One region of the Verminephrobacter aporrectodeae subsp. tuberculatae genome, then DNA from elsewhere that is predicted to be linked to it. Evidence: predicted binding sites of a transcription regulator. Region 1 holds the regulator's gene; the other holds the start of a gene.
The links. The regulator FliA, encoded in region 1, starts transcription of late flagellar genes. The targets are predictions, from matches to a motif close to CTAAAGTTTNNNNNNNNNNNGCCGNTA.
Positions count from the first base shown of each region.

Region 2: D5041_RS02235 (flagellin N-terminal helical domain-containing protein) is a predicted target of FliA. The motif match lies at 5,152-5,178, and genes of this name have one in related genera.

Region 1 covers NZ_QZCX01000003.1:644,531-651,037, forward strand. The annotation lists gene flhF (flagellar biosynthesis GTPase FlhF) at 1-950, shown strand, start outside; gene D5041_RS17950 (RNA polymerase sigma factor FliA) at 1,022-1,738, shown strand; gene D5041_RS17955 (hypothetical protein) at 1,773-2,132, opposite strand; gene flgM (flagellar biosynthesis anti-sigma factor FlgM) at 2,173-2,487, opposite strand; one part of gene D5041_RS17965 (IS5 family transposase) at 2,860-3,276, opposite strand; one part of gene D5041_RS17965 (IS5 family transposase) at 3,279-3,629, opposite strand; gene D5041_RS17970 (carboxypeptidase-like regulatory domain-containing protein) at 3,676-6,447, opposite strand.
Region 2 covers NZ_QZCX01000001.1:569,594-576,100, forward strand. The annotation lists gene D5041_RS02220 (O-linked N-acetylglucosamine transferase, SPINDLY family protein) at 1-1,633, opposite strand, end outside; gene D5041_RS02225 (flagellin N-terminal helical domain-containing protein) at 2,064-3,566, shown strand; gene D5041_RS02230 (flagellin N-terminal helical domain-containing protein) at 3,594-5,096, shown strand; gene D5041_RS02235 (flagellin N-terminal helical domain-containing protein) at 5,318-6,507, shown strand, end outside.

The DNA.
Region 1 (6,507 bases):
GGCAGAACCACGCAATGCACGAACTCCAGACCATGCAGGCGCTGATCGAAGAACGCCTGGACACGCTCGCCTGGCTCGGGCAGGCGGGGCAGAACCCGATCCAGTCCCAGCTCATGCTCAAGCTGATCCGCGCCGGCTACTCGCCCGGCCTGGCGCGCGCGCTGCTCGAACGCATGCCGCCGGCGCTCGCGCCCGCGCAAGCGGTGCGCTGGATCATGCAGACGCTGGAGCTCAACCTCAGGACCGAAGCGGACGCACCGGCGCTCCACGAACGGGGCGGAATCTTCGCGCTGACCGGGTCCACCGGCGTCGGCAAGACCAGCAGCGCCGCCAAGCTGGCAGCGCTGTGCGCGCGCAGCCACGGCGCCGCCAGCGTGGGCCTGGTCACGCTGGACAACTGCCGCGCGGGCGCGCACGAGCAACTGCGCGCATACGGCCGCACGCTGGGCATCGTGGCGCATCTGGCGCACGACCGCGCGGCGCTGCAGGACCTGCTGGGACTGCTCGGCGGAAAAAAGATGGTGCTCATCGACACCGCCGGCGTGGCCCCCTGCGACCCGCGCAGGCGCGAACTGCTCGACATGCTCGAACTGCCGCAGGTGCAGCGCCTGCTGGTACTCAACGCCGGCTGCCACGGGGATACGCTCGACGACATGCTCGGCGCATTCCGGAGCGCGGGCCCGCAGCAGGCGATCCTCTCCAAGGTCGACGAAGCGGTCAAACTCGGCCCCGCGATCGACGCCTGCATCCGCCACCAACTGGTGCTGCGCGCAGTGACCCGGGGCCAGCGCGGCCCCGAGGACTGGGAGCGCGCCGACGCGCAGCAACTCGTCGGCGCGTCCATGCGCGCGCCCGCCCGGTCGGCGTTCGACCCCAAGGCGGCGGACCTGGGATTCTTTTTCGCGCATTCCCCCGCCAGCGGGCACCCGGAGGGACAGGGCCATGCCTGAGACCGGACCGCAAGTACCGGCGTCCACGGGCCGGAAAAAGAGCGCGCCCTGCCCGCGCAGGCGCTGAGCCGATGTACACCGCCAAGGGCCGGCTCGACCGCGACGCCATGCTGCGCCAGCACGCTGCGCTGGTGCGCAGGATCGCGCACCACCTGATCGCCCGGCTGCCGCCGAACGTGGAACTCGACGACCTGATCCAGGCCGGAATGATGGGCCTGGCCGACGCCCTCTCGCGCTACGAAGCCGCGCAGGGCGTGCAATTCGAAACCTTTGCCACCCAGCGCATCCGCGGCGCCATGCTCGACGAACTGCGCGAGAGCGACTGGATGTCGCGCAGCGCGCGCAAGAGCCAGAAAGACATCGAGCACGCCGTGCACCGGCTGGAACAAAGACTCGGCCGCAGCCCGCTGGAGTCGGAAATCGCCCGCGAGATGGGGATGGACCTGGCGGACTACCAGAGCCTGCTCGGCAAGGTGCGCGGCACCCAACTGGTGTACCTGGAGGACATGGCGCCGGGCGGCGACGGTGAGGACGGTTTTCTGGACCACCACGTCGTCGACAGCGCCGCCGACCCGGTGGAACTGCTGCGCGACCGGCGGCTCAAGACCTCCCTGGTGCACGCCATCGAAAGCCTGCCGGAGCGCGAACGGCACATCATGGGCATGTACTACGAGCAGGACATGAACCTCAAGGAAATCGCCGCCGTGCTGGGCGTCACGGAATCCCGCGTGTGCCAGCTGCACAGCCAGTCCATCGCCCGGCTGCGCGCAAAGATGCGCGCGCACTGAGGCTCCAGCAAACGGCCTGCGAGGCCAAGAAACTTCAGCCTGCGGGACGGTACGTGCGCGCCGCCCCAGCGCGCAGGCCCGGCGCGTAGGTGGACGCGGCGTCGGCCGCGGGCAGCAGCCCTGCGACCTGCCGGTCGGTGAGCGCGCACAGACGCGCCAGGCACTCGCGCTGCACGGTGAGCGTGGCGCCGATGGCGGCGACACGCGCTCTCCAGGACCGCGACAGCGCAACGCCAGCCGGCGCAGACTGCTGCCGCGCAAGAGCGAACCGGGCCGCCGCAGCGCGCAGCGCCGGGGCGTGCCGTTCCAGCGATTCGCGGTCGGCCGCGCGCAGGGCGGCAGACACTTCGGCGATCAGCCGTTCAACGGCCGCAAGGGATTCTTCCGACGTCATGCGTTTGCGTCGCGCGCCGGCGCCGTACCTGCCGTGCGCGTCAAACGCGGGTGCGCGCAAGGATTTCCTGCGCGTCGCTGATCATCCGCGTGGCGACGACCTGCGCGCTCACGCGGAAATTGCCCTTCTCCAGCGCGGAGCGCACGGACTGCACCTTGCCCGCGTCGTAATCCGCGTTGCTGCGCGCGGTCGGATCCAGGGCATGGGCGGCACCGGACACCGTGACCGGCACGCCGGCAAGCGACGCCGCCGGCGTGCCGGCGCCCACGGCCGCGCCAGGAGGACTCTGCGCACGCTTGGCAGACCCGGTCTGCGCCAGGGCGCCCGGGATTTCGGTTTTCTGACCTATCTTCATCGCTTCTCTCCACAACCCCGTCTGGTATGAGGCACAGTTGCCATGTTATCGGCCCGGTGCGCAGGAACTTGAGCCTCCATGGCCGGGCAGGATCAGGATGCAGCCGAACGGGGGGCCATCACCGAGGCGATGCGGCTTGCCGCCGTTCGGCCATGGAAAACCCTGACCCAAGCCCCAAGCGGCTCACTGAAACGGGCTCTTGCCTGCTGCACAGGCCCAGCATGCATGGCGGGCTCCTGAAATAAACCATAGTGTATGGCGGGCGTTGCGCCAAAACCGAAATGCCGGTTTCTGGCGCCGCTATTGGATTGCAGCGGCATCCAAGTGGATGCAAGATGCTTACGGTTGCGTCGGCAAGCTTAGGGCCTGTCATCAATTGAGCCAGACGACCGAAGCGGCGAGATGAACAGCGCCGAGGAAATTGCGTGCAGTTTTGTCATAGCGAGTGGCGATGCAGCGGTATTGCTTGAGCTTGGCAAAGAAGTTCTCGATCAGATGGCGTGCTTTGTACAAATGCCGGTCGTAGTCACGTTGGTCGTTGCGCTTACTGCGTGGCGGGATCACGACGGTCTTGCCTGCCTTGAGCAGTGGCTCGATCACCCGATCCTGGGCGTCATAGGCCTTATCGGCCAAGATTGCATCTGCTTGTATGTCTTTGAGCAAAACGTCAGCTCCTTGGAGATCGTGCGCCTGGCCAGGCGTCAGGAGAAAGCCTGTGGGATTGCCAAGCGCATCGACCGTGGCGTGGATCTTGGTACTTGCTCCCCCACGACTGCGACCTATGGCTTGGTTTTCTGGCGTCCTCCCTCTTTTTTTTTTGCCCCTGCGCTGTGCTGATGGGCTCTAACAATGGTCGAATCGATCATCACGTACTCGTTGTCCCGGTCTTGCGACAAAGTCTTGAAGATGCGCTGCCAGACATCCGTTTTGCTCCATCGCGAATGGCGCAGATGTACTACCCGAAAATCTCCGAACCGCTCGGGCAAGTCGCGCCACGGGATGCCCGCACGGTATCGGTACAACACCGCCTCAACGAACAAGCGGTTATCGCGTGCCGTCGCCCCAACGTGCCCCTCGCGCCCCGGCAGCATGTCTTTGATGCGCTCCCATTGGTCTTGCCTCAGCGCGTACCTGTGGTTCATCAGCCTTCCTTTGTCATCGTGTTCCGAGTTTAGCGCCGGAGTGACTTCAATTGATGACAGGCCCGTAGTTCGACAAGCTTATGTGCCAATGATTCATATGATAGGGTTGGGACGAGATCTTCGCTGACTTCTCGGTCCATGCACTTACGAGAGGAATCGCGATTGACCCGGTCACCGAGTTGGACGGAAATTTCCCGTGGACAAGCACATCCTCAATGAACGATTGCCCGATATAGACGGCGCGGGTGGAGCGAGAATCCGCTTCAATCTCAAGCATCGTGCGGTTTTCTGTAATCCAATGCTGCAATGCTTCCAGTTTGGGTCCATAATACCAAGATCCCGGCTTCTTGGTCGTTTTTTTTACCTCGGCCGCAGCTGCGTTAATCAGTTGTTTGATGTGTTCGCCATTACCCTGCCCGCCCAACGCGTCGCTATACCCGCCCTGTCCGTCAGCGTAGCGCATGTCGATTTGCCGACCATCACTATGGCCGGCATGATCCATAATCGACCTCCCGTCCCGAGTCTGGGCGACATGCTGGCTGCTGATGTCATTAAAGCGGTAACGATGACCGCTGTATTGAAGATCGTTTTCAAGAAGCCATTTGATGGTTCCCCTGGTGGCCCATGAATCACCGCCGTCATCGCGCGGGCCAAAGCGCCGGCCGGACAGCTTTGCAACATCTCCCGCAAGATAGAGTGGCGTAAATTCATTTTTTACGCCAAATTTGACCCGCCCACCCCTTCCTGCGGGGTCGGAACTCACTGCGGCGCCCCCCACGCTGCCTTTGAGACGGACCATGACGGCCAGATTTCCCAGGGCCATGTCACCCGCGAAGGCGGGCAGAGAAATTCCGGGGAATGTGATCAGCCCAGGCTGCTTGGTATGATTTTGCGTCAACAAATTGACGGTGGAAAAATTCGTGGGGATGCCAAACGGCTCACCCGACTTCAGTTCGGTGATCCCCAGGTTCATTTCGGTGATTTCTGCATCGGCCGGCGAATATGTGATTTTAAGCGGAATCGTGTGGGTGTTGTCACTGCCGCTTTGCGGGATCGACAGATAGCAGCCGGCCAGATTGCCATGCATTCCATCTCCAATCGTGATCGGTGAAATTATCGGATTGGCATTCTTGTTCGGCGACGAGAATTGTGCCGACAAGACTTCGAGCGTGCTAGACGATGATTTGAGCTTCTTGCATCCCAGCGTCAGTTCGACCGTCGTGGTGGTTGGCAAGAGATCGTCACCGATGTTGATTGCGCTCACGCTGCCGCTGATGTTCAGTGCAGCGTTCTTGGTCTGCCCGGTCACGTCTACGCACCTGGTCTCGGTCATTCCTCCATCGGTAAAACGCAACTGTTTTGCCAAACCGCTGGCTGAAAATTCGATGTCAGGAAATCCCACGACAGAATACGACCAAGTATCCTTGTACTTTCTATCCTCTCTCGGAAGCATCCCGGATTGCTGATGTTTCCTGATCAGTTGCTCAAGTTCGGCTCTGCTGCTCACTTTGGGGAGCAGGTATTCCTCCTCGGAAAACACGGTAATCCTGATGCCGACGCTCTCGGTACCGATCGGCACCTGGAAGTCGATTTTCTTGTTGACGAGCCGGTCTTGCTCGGCCGCAGTGGCGCTAAAAACCGCGCTATCGACCCCCTCTGCGGCGAGCGGCGTGGGCGCCAACGCGCGCTTGGCGGCGGGGATGCTGCGTGGGGGTGGCCCCTTGCCGTCTTGTGTCACGCTGCTTTGCACCGCCGACGAACCAGGGGCCGCCCGCTGCTTCGCTGTATTGGCGCCCGTGTCGACTCCCAGGCCCGGTGGCACCACCATCGTGACCTGGGCCTGCGTGCTGCCTTCGTACACCGGAAAACTGGTGCGGATGACATTGGGGTAATGCAGGTCGCTCAAGGTCAGAAAATAGATATCGGGCAATACGTGTCGCTCGAGCGCAAAACCGCCATTGGCGTCAAGCACGGCGACGGCCCGCATCCGCGTATTGACCCCCTCCAGCAAGACCTTGCGGCCTGCGAGCGAGGTAACCGGAGCACCTTGCTCCGAGAGCAATCTGCCCGACAATTTCGCTTCCGCCTTGGTCGCCCGAATATCATAGACGACCCCGAACTCGCTGTCCCTGCTGAGGTTCAGCGTCATGAAAAAATCGCCAATTGGCAGCGTATCAAGCATTCGTTGCATGGCCGGACCCGAGATCGAAAAGCTGGAGTCTGCCAGATTGAAAGACCACAAGTCATCCAGGATCAGCGCGATGTCATTATTGTCCCCAGCGGTTATGTACCCATGACTGTTATCCTTCAGGTTCATCCCGGATATTCCTTGCATCCTGAAAGTCAGTGGGGCGCCGGTCACTACGTTGCCTGGCGCCAGGCCCTCAACGATCAGCTTCGGGAGGGGCGGAGCATCCGCAGGCCCATCGCCGAAATTGAATGCGGAAGTCGGCCGCTGCGACCTGATCACCACATGGAATACGGACGTTGTGGCGCCGCTCCTGATCTCGAACTCCGCCTCCTGGTTCTCGCCGATGTCGTCGGGGGTGACAAAGCGCAGTTGCCCGTCCTGGATCAGGGCCTCCGAGACGGCGCCCGAGGGCGTGACCTCGTCGGCGTCCGCAGGAAGGCCAAGGTCTTTGAGCGAGAGAGACACGACTTCCGCCGGCTTGACGTCTTGAAGCTGGGATTTTTTCACGGACGCGGGTTCTGGCGCGGGTCTGGACGCGGAGTCAGACTGCTGCGGCTGCGTGCCGTCTCCGCAAGCGCTCAGCAGGGCGCCGAGCAAAAGCACCATGGTTATCAGGGTTTTCTTCATGTTCGCTCCTTGTGAGAAGATCAGGTGAAGGCACCTTCTTGGATCGTACTACTCATCCAG
Region 2 (6,507 bases), on a different contig from region 1:
GCGTTTCGGCGAGCCACTCGCTGCGCCCCAGGTGCGTGAGCAGGCTCACGCCCATGCGGCCCTTGAAGCTTGCGCCGACCATGGAGACGACGGGCAGACCCATCCAGAGCGCGTCGAAGGTGGTCGTTCCGCCGCTCAGCGGGAAGGGGTCGAGCGCAATGTCGATGCGGTGGTACGTCAGGTACTGGTTCGCGTTGCGCAGCGCGACCAGGTCCAGCCGCTGCGGCTCCAGGCCCAGGCCCTGGCAGCGCTGCCGGTAGGCGTCGGCGAAGTCGGGCCGGTCGAGGTTCTTGCCTTCGATGAGCAGGCGCGACCCGGGGGTCGCCGCCAGGACCCGGCCCCACAGCGCGAGCACCTCGTCGCTGAGCTTGCCCAGGTTGTTGCACGAGCCGAAGGTGACGCAGCCCCGCTCGCCTGCCGGCGCCGGGTGCACCTGGTAGCGCGGCTGGTAGCGCCACAGCGGGTTGCGGCTCATCGGGCGGTAGCAGGCAAACGGCGTGGGCAGGCGGTAGAGCCGCTCGGTGTACTGCGCCTGGGCGTCGGGCGGGTCGGTGATTTCGTCGGTGAACCGGTAGTCCACGGCCTGCAAGCCGGTCGTCGCCGGGAAGCCGAGCCATGAAACCTGCACCGGCGCCGCCTTGTGCGCGAGTGCCAGCAGGCCGTTGTGCCCGGTATGCCCTGCCAGGTCCACCAGAATGTCGATTCCCTGCGCGCGGATCGCCTCGGCCTGCTGCCGCGCGTCGAGTCCCGCCAGGCGCACGAAATGGTCCGCATGGCGCTGCACGCGCGCGCTCACGGAGTCCTCGTCCGGGAACAGATGGAAGGCGAAGACCTCGAACTGGCGCCGGTCCAGCCGCGCCAGCAGGCCCTCGGCGAAGTACATCACCGAATGCATCCGGAAGTCGGGCGACAGGAATCCGACCCTCAGGCGGCGCCACGGCGCGCCCCGGTGCTGCTCGAAGCGCGGCCACGCCTGGCGCAGCGGCGACTCGAAGATGGCGCCGTATTCCCGCGCCGCGGCGGACAGCTGCGCGGCGTCCACCTGGGGCGCCGAGAGCATGAACAGCAGCCGGTTGGTGTGGTTTCCCGGCTCGTCGGGGAACAGCGCGATGGCGCGCTCGGAGTCTTCGATGGCCTCGCGGATCTGGCCCAGTTCGCGCCGGTGGATGGCGCTTTGCATCAGCGCTGCCGCGCGCTCGTGCAGCGTCCGGGCGCGCGCGGCGGCGTTCTGGCTGGCCGCGAAACCCCTGTCGTGCAGGCCCGGCAGGTAGCAGCATTCGGCCAGCTTGATCCAGACGATGGCCTGCTCGGGACGCAGCCCGCAGAGCCTCTCGAGCAGCGGCAGCGCGGCGTTGTTGCGCGCCTGCTCGATGAGCACGTTCGCGTGGTTCACCAGCAGCTCAGCGTCGTCGGGCCAGAGCACGCTGGCACGCTGGTAGGCTTGGCGCGCGGCGCCGAACCGGCGCTGCCGGTGCAGCGCAAACCCGAGCAGCCGGTGCGCCCCGAGGTCGCGCCCATTCTTGCGCAGCGCCTGGCGGCACAGCCGGGCCAGCAGCGGCCAGTCCGCTGCCAGCAGCGCCGTGCGCAGCCCATCGTGCGCACTCGGCGGGGCTTTGGGGAGAGAGGGTGCCATGGTGAATCTCCGCGCCCGTGCGTGCGCCACCGCTTGCGCTTGCCTGCGGCAATGCATCGGGCGACGGGCCATTTCCTGGCCATTGTGCTGATGCCGTCCGGGGGCGTTGGGCGGATAAGTGGCGCAAAAACCGGCCGGCGGCGGCCTTGCCCCTCAAGTTTTCCGAAGGCACACCGAAAACTAGTGTCCTGCCCCGCGAATAGCGGCACAAGATGAAACTGATGCATTTCGCGTCATGGCAAGGCGCAAACCGCAGCGATACCCGTAGGTATCGCGAGGATTTGCAACGCCGCCATGGCGCGAAAGGCGCAGTTTCATGTGCCGCTATTCGCGGGGCAGGACACTAGGGCAACGGATCGGATCGCAGACAGGCTCTCGGTGGCCTGCCGCCCGCAAGCCGCCAGGAACCCCGTTTTTCTGGAGATGCGCGGTGGCCTCCACCATCAATACGAACATCAACACGCTGACCGCGCAGCGCAACCTGGGCCTGAGCCAGGCTTCGCTGAGTCAGTCGATCCAGCGCCTGTCGTCGGGCCTGCGCATCAACAGCGCCAAGGACGACGCCGCGGGCCTGGCGATCACCGAGCGCTTCACGACCCAGATCCGCGGCCTGAACCAGGCGGCGCGCAACGCCAACGACGGCATCTCGCTCGCGCAGACCACGGAGGGCGCACTCAAGTCCGCCGGGGACATCTTGCAGCGCGTGCGCGAGCTCGCGGTGCAGTCGGCGAACGCCACGAACAGCGCCGTCGATCGCCAGGCCTTGCAGCGCGAAGTGGGTCAGCTGGTCTCGGAACTCGACCGCATCGCGCAGACCACGGAATTCAGCGGCACCAGGCTGCTCGACGGCAGCTTTGGAACGCAGCAATTCCAAGTGGGCGCGAACGCGAACCAGACCATCGTCGCGGCCACCGTGAACCTGCGCACCAGCGTGTACGGCAACAACCAGAACCTGGCCGCCAACGGCGCGGGCCCGGGCTCGGCGGATCTCCAGACCACGACCCCAGCCAACGGCGGGACCGGAATCAACGGCGTGACGACGGGCACCGTGGCCATCAGCGGCTACCTGGGAACCGGCACCCTGACCGTGGCCGAGAGCGCCACGGCCAAGGCCACCGCCGATCAGATCAATGCGCTCAAGGCGGACACCGGCGTGACGGCAACGGCCCGCACCGAGGTGCACCTGGCCGGCATGGCCGCCGTGGGCGCGTACACGCTGAGGTTCGAGGGCGACAACCTGGGCAACGCCCAGACGGTTTCCTTCACCCTGACGTCGGCCAGCGGCACCGACCGCCTGTCCGCCGCCGTGTCCGCGATCAATGAGCAGTCGGCGAAAACCGGAATCAACGCCTGGCTGAACGCCAGCGGCAGCCAGATCATTCTGACCAACGCCACGGGAAACAACATCGTGGTGGGCGACACGGAGATCCCCAACGCCGCGCCCATCACGGTCACGGGCTACGACGCGGCGGGCGCAATCATCGGCATAGGGCGTCCGCTGGCCATCGACGCCGTCGCCAATTTCGTGAGCACCGGCGGCTACATCACGCTGGATTCGGAGCGCTCGTTCTCCGTCGCCTCGGCCAGCAACCAGCTGAGCAACGGCGGCTCGCAGCTGCACACCGTCGCCGGCCTGGACGTGAGCCGCTTCGCCAGCGCCACCGACGCCCTGAAGACCGTGGACTCGGCGCTGACCTTCGTGAGCAGCGAGCGCGCCAAGCTCGGGGCGCTGCAAGCGCGCTTCGAGAGCACGATCAGCAATCTGCAAATCACTTCGGAAAACCTGTCCGCTTCCCGCTCGCGGATTCTGGACGCCGACTTCGCTGCGGAAACGGCGAACCTCTCGCGCACGCAGATTCTCCAGCAGGCCGGCACGGCGATGGTCGCGCAGGCGAACCAGCTGCCCCGGGGCGTGCTCGCGCTGCTGCGCTAAGGGGACCTTGGTTTCTGGAGATTCGCCATGGCTTCCACCATCAATACGAACATCAACACGCTGACCGCGCAGCGCAACCTGGGCCTGAGCCAGGCTTCGCTGAGTCAGTCGATCCAGCGCCTGTCGTCAGGCCTGCGCGTCAACAGCGCCAAGGACGACGCCGCGGGCCTGGCGATCACCGAGCGCTTCACGACCCAGGTCCGCGGCCTGAACCAGGCGGCGCGCAACGCCAACGACGGCATCTCGCTGGCGCAGACCACCGAGGGCGCGCTCAAGTCCGCCGGGGACATCCTGCAGCGCGTGCGCGAACTCGCGGTGCAGTCGGCGAACGCCACGAACAGCGCCGTCGATCGCCAGGCATTGCAGCGCGAAGTGGGTCAGCTGGTCGCGGAGCTCGACCGCATCGCGCAGACCACGGAATTCAGCGGCACCAGGCTGCTCGACGGCAGCTTTGGAACGCAGCAATTCCAGGTGGGCGCGAACGCGAACCAGACCATCGTCGCGGCCACCGTGAACCTGCGTACCAGCGTGTACGGCAATAACCAGAACCTGGCCGCCGACGGCTCGGGCTTGGGTGCGCCGGATGTCCAGGCCACGACCCCAGCCAACGGCGGGACCGGAACCAACGGCGTGCTCGCGGGGTCCGTGGCCATCAGCGGCTACCTGGGAACCGGCACCCTGACCGTGGCCCTGAGCGACACGGCCAAGGCCACCGCCGATCAGATCAATGCGCTCAAGGCAAGCACCGGCGTGGCGGCAACGGCCCGCACCGAGGTGCATCTGGACGGCATGGCCGCCGTGGGCGGGTACACGCTGAGGCTCGAGGGCGACAACCTGGGCAACGCCCAGACAGTTTCCTTCACCCTGACGTCGACCAGCGGCACCGACCGCCTGTCCGCCGCCGTGTCCGCGATCAATGAGCAGTCGGCAAAAACCGGAATCAACGCCTGGCTGACCGCCGACGGCAGCCAGATCGTTCTGAGCAACGCCACGGGAAACAACATCGTGGTGGGCGACACGACGATCCCCAACGCCGCGCCCGTCACGGTCACGGGCTACGACGCGGCGGGCACAATCGTCGGCACGGGGCGCGCGCTGACCGTCGACGCCGTCGCAAGTTTCGTCAACATCGGCGGCTACATCATGCTGGATTCGGAGCGCTCGTTCGCCGTCGCCTCGGCCAGCAACCAGCTGAGCAACGGCGGCTCGCAGCTGCACACCGTCGCCGGCCTGGACGTGAGCCGCTTCACCAGCGCCACCGACGCCCTGAAGACCGTGGACTCGGCACTGACCTTCGTGAGCAGCGAGCGCGCCAAGCTCGGGGCGCTGCAAGCGCGCTTCGAGAGCACGATCAGCAATCTGCAAATCACTTCGGAAAACCTGTCCGCTTCCCGCTCGCGGATTCTGGACGCCGACTTCGCTGCGGAAACGGCGAACCTCTCGCGCACGCAGATTCTCCAGCAGGCCGGCACGGCGATGGTCGCGCAGGCGAACCAGCTGCCCCAGGGCGTGCTCGCCCTGCTGCGCTAAGGGAGCGTTGGGCGGATAAGCGGCACAAGAGCCGACCAGCGGCGGCCTTGCCCCCCTCAAGTTTTCCGACGGCACCCCGAAAACCATGGCAACGGATCGCAGACAGGCTCTCGGCGGCCCGCCGTTCACCCGCTGGCCCGCAAGCCGCAGGGAACCCTTTGCAAGCCGGCCCGGCGCCCGCGCTAACGCCTTTTTGATCTGTTTTTTTCTGGAGATTCGCCATGGCTTCCACCATCAATACGAACATCAACACGCTGACCGCGCAGCGCAACCTGGGCCTGAGCCAGGCTTCGCTGAGTCAGTCGATCCAGCGCCTGTCGTCGGGCCTGCGCATCAACAGCGCCAAGGACGACGCCGCGGGCCTGGCGATCACCGAGCGCTTCACGACCCAGATCCGCGGCCTGAACCAGGCGGCGCGCAACGCCAACGACGGCATCTCGCTCGCGCAGACCACGGAGGGCGCACTCAAGTCCGCCGGGGACATCTTGCAGCGCGTGCGCGAGCTCGCGGTGCAGTCGGCGAACGCCACGAACAGCGCCGTCGATCGCCAGGCCTTGCAGCGCGAAGTGGGTCAGCTGGTCGCGGAACTCGACCGCATCGCGCAGACCACGGAATTCAGCGGCACCAGGCTGCTCGACGGCAGCTTTGGAACGCAGCAATTCCAGGTGGGCGCGAACGCGAACCAGACCATCGTCGCGGCCACCGTGAACATGCGCACCAGCGTGTACGGCAACAACCAGAACCTGGCCGCCAACGGCTCGGGCCCCGGCTCGGCGGATGTCGTGGTCACGGACCCAACCAACCACGGGACCGGAACCAACGGCGTGACTGCGGGGACCATGGCCGTCAGCGGCTACCTGGGAACCGGCACCCTGACCGTGGCCCTGAGCGACACGGCCAAGGCCACCGCCGATCAGATCAATGCGCTCAAGGCGGACACCGGCGTGACGGCAACGGCCCGCACCGAGGTGCACCTGGGCGGCATGGCCGCCGTGGGCGGGTACACGCTGAAGCTCGAGGGCGACAACCTGGGCAACGCCCAGACGGTTTCCTTCACCCTGACGTCGGCCACCGGCGCCGACCGCCTGTCCACCGCCGTGTCCGCGATCAATGAGCAGTCGGCAAAAACCGGAATCAACGCCTGGCTGAGCGCCGACGGCAGCCAGATCGTTCTGACCAACGCCACGGGAAACAACATCGTGGTGAGCGACACGGAGATCCCCAACGCCGCGCCCGTCACGGTCACGGGCTACAACGCGGCGGGCACGAGCTTCGGCGCGGGGCGCACGATGGCCGTCGACGCCGTCGCCAATTTCGTGAACACCGGCGGCTACATCACGCTGGATTCGGAGCGCTCGTTCTCCGTCGCCTCGGCCAGCAACCAGCTGAACAACGGCGGCTCGCAGCTGCA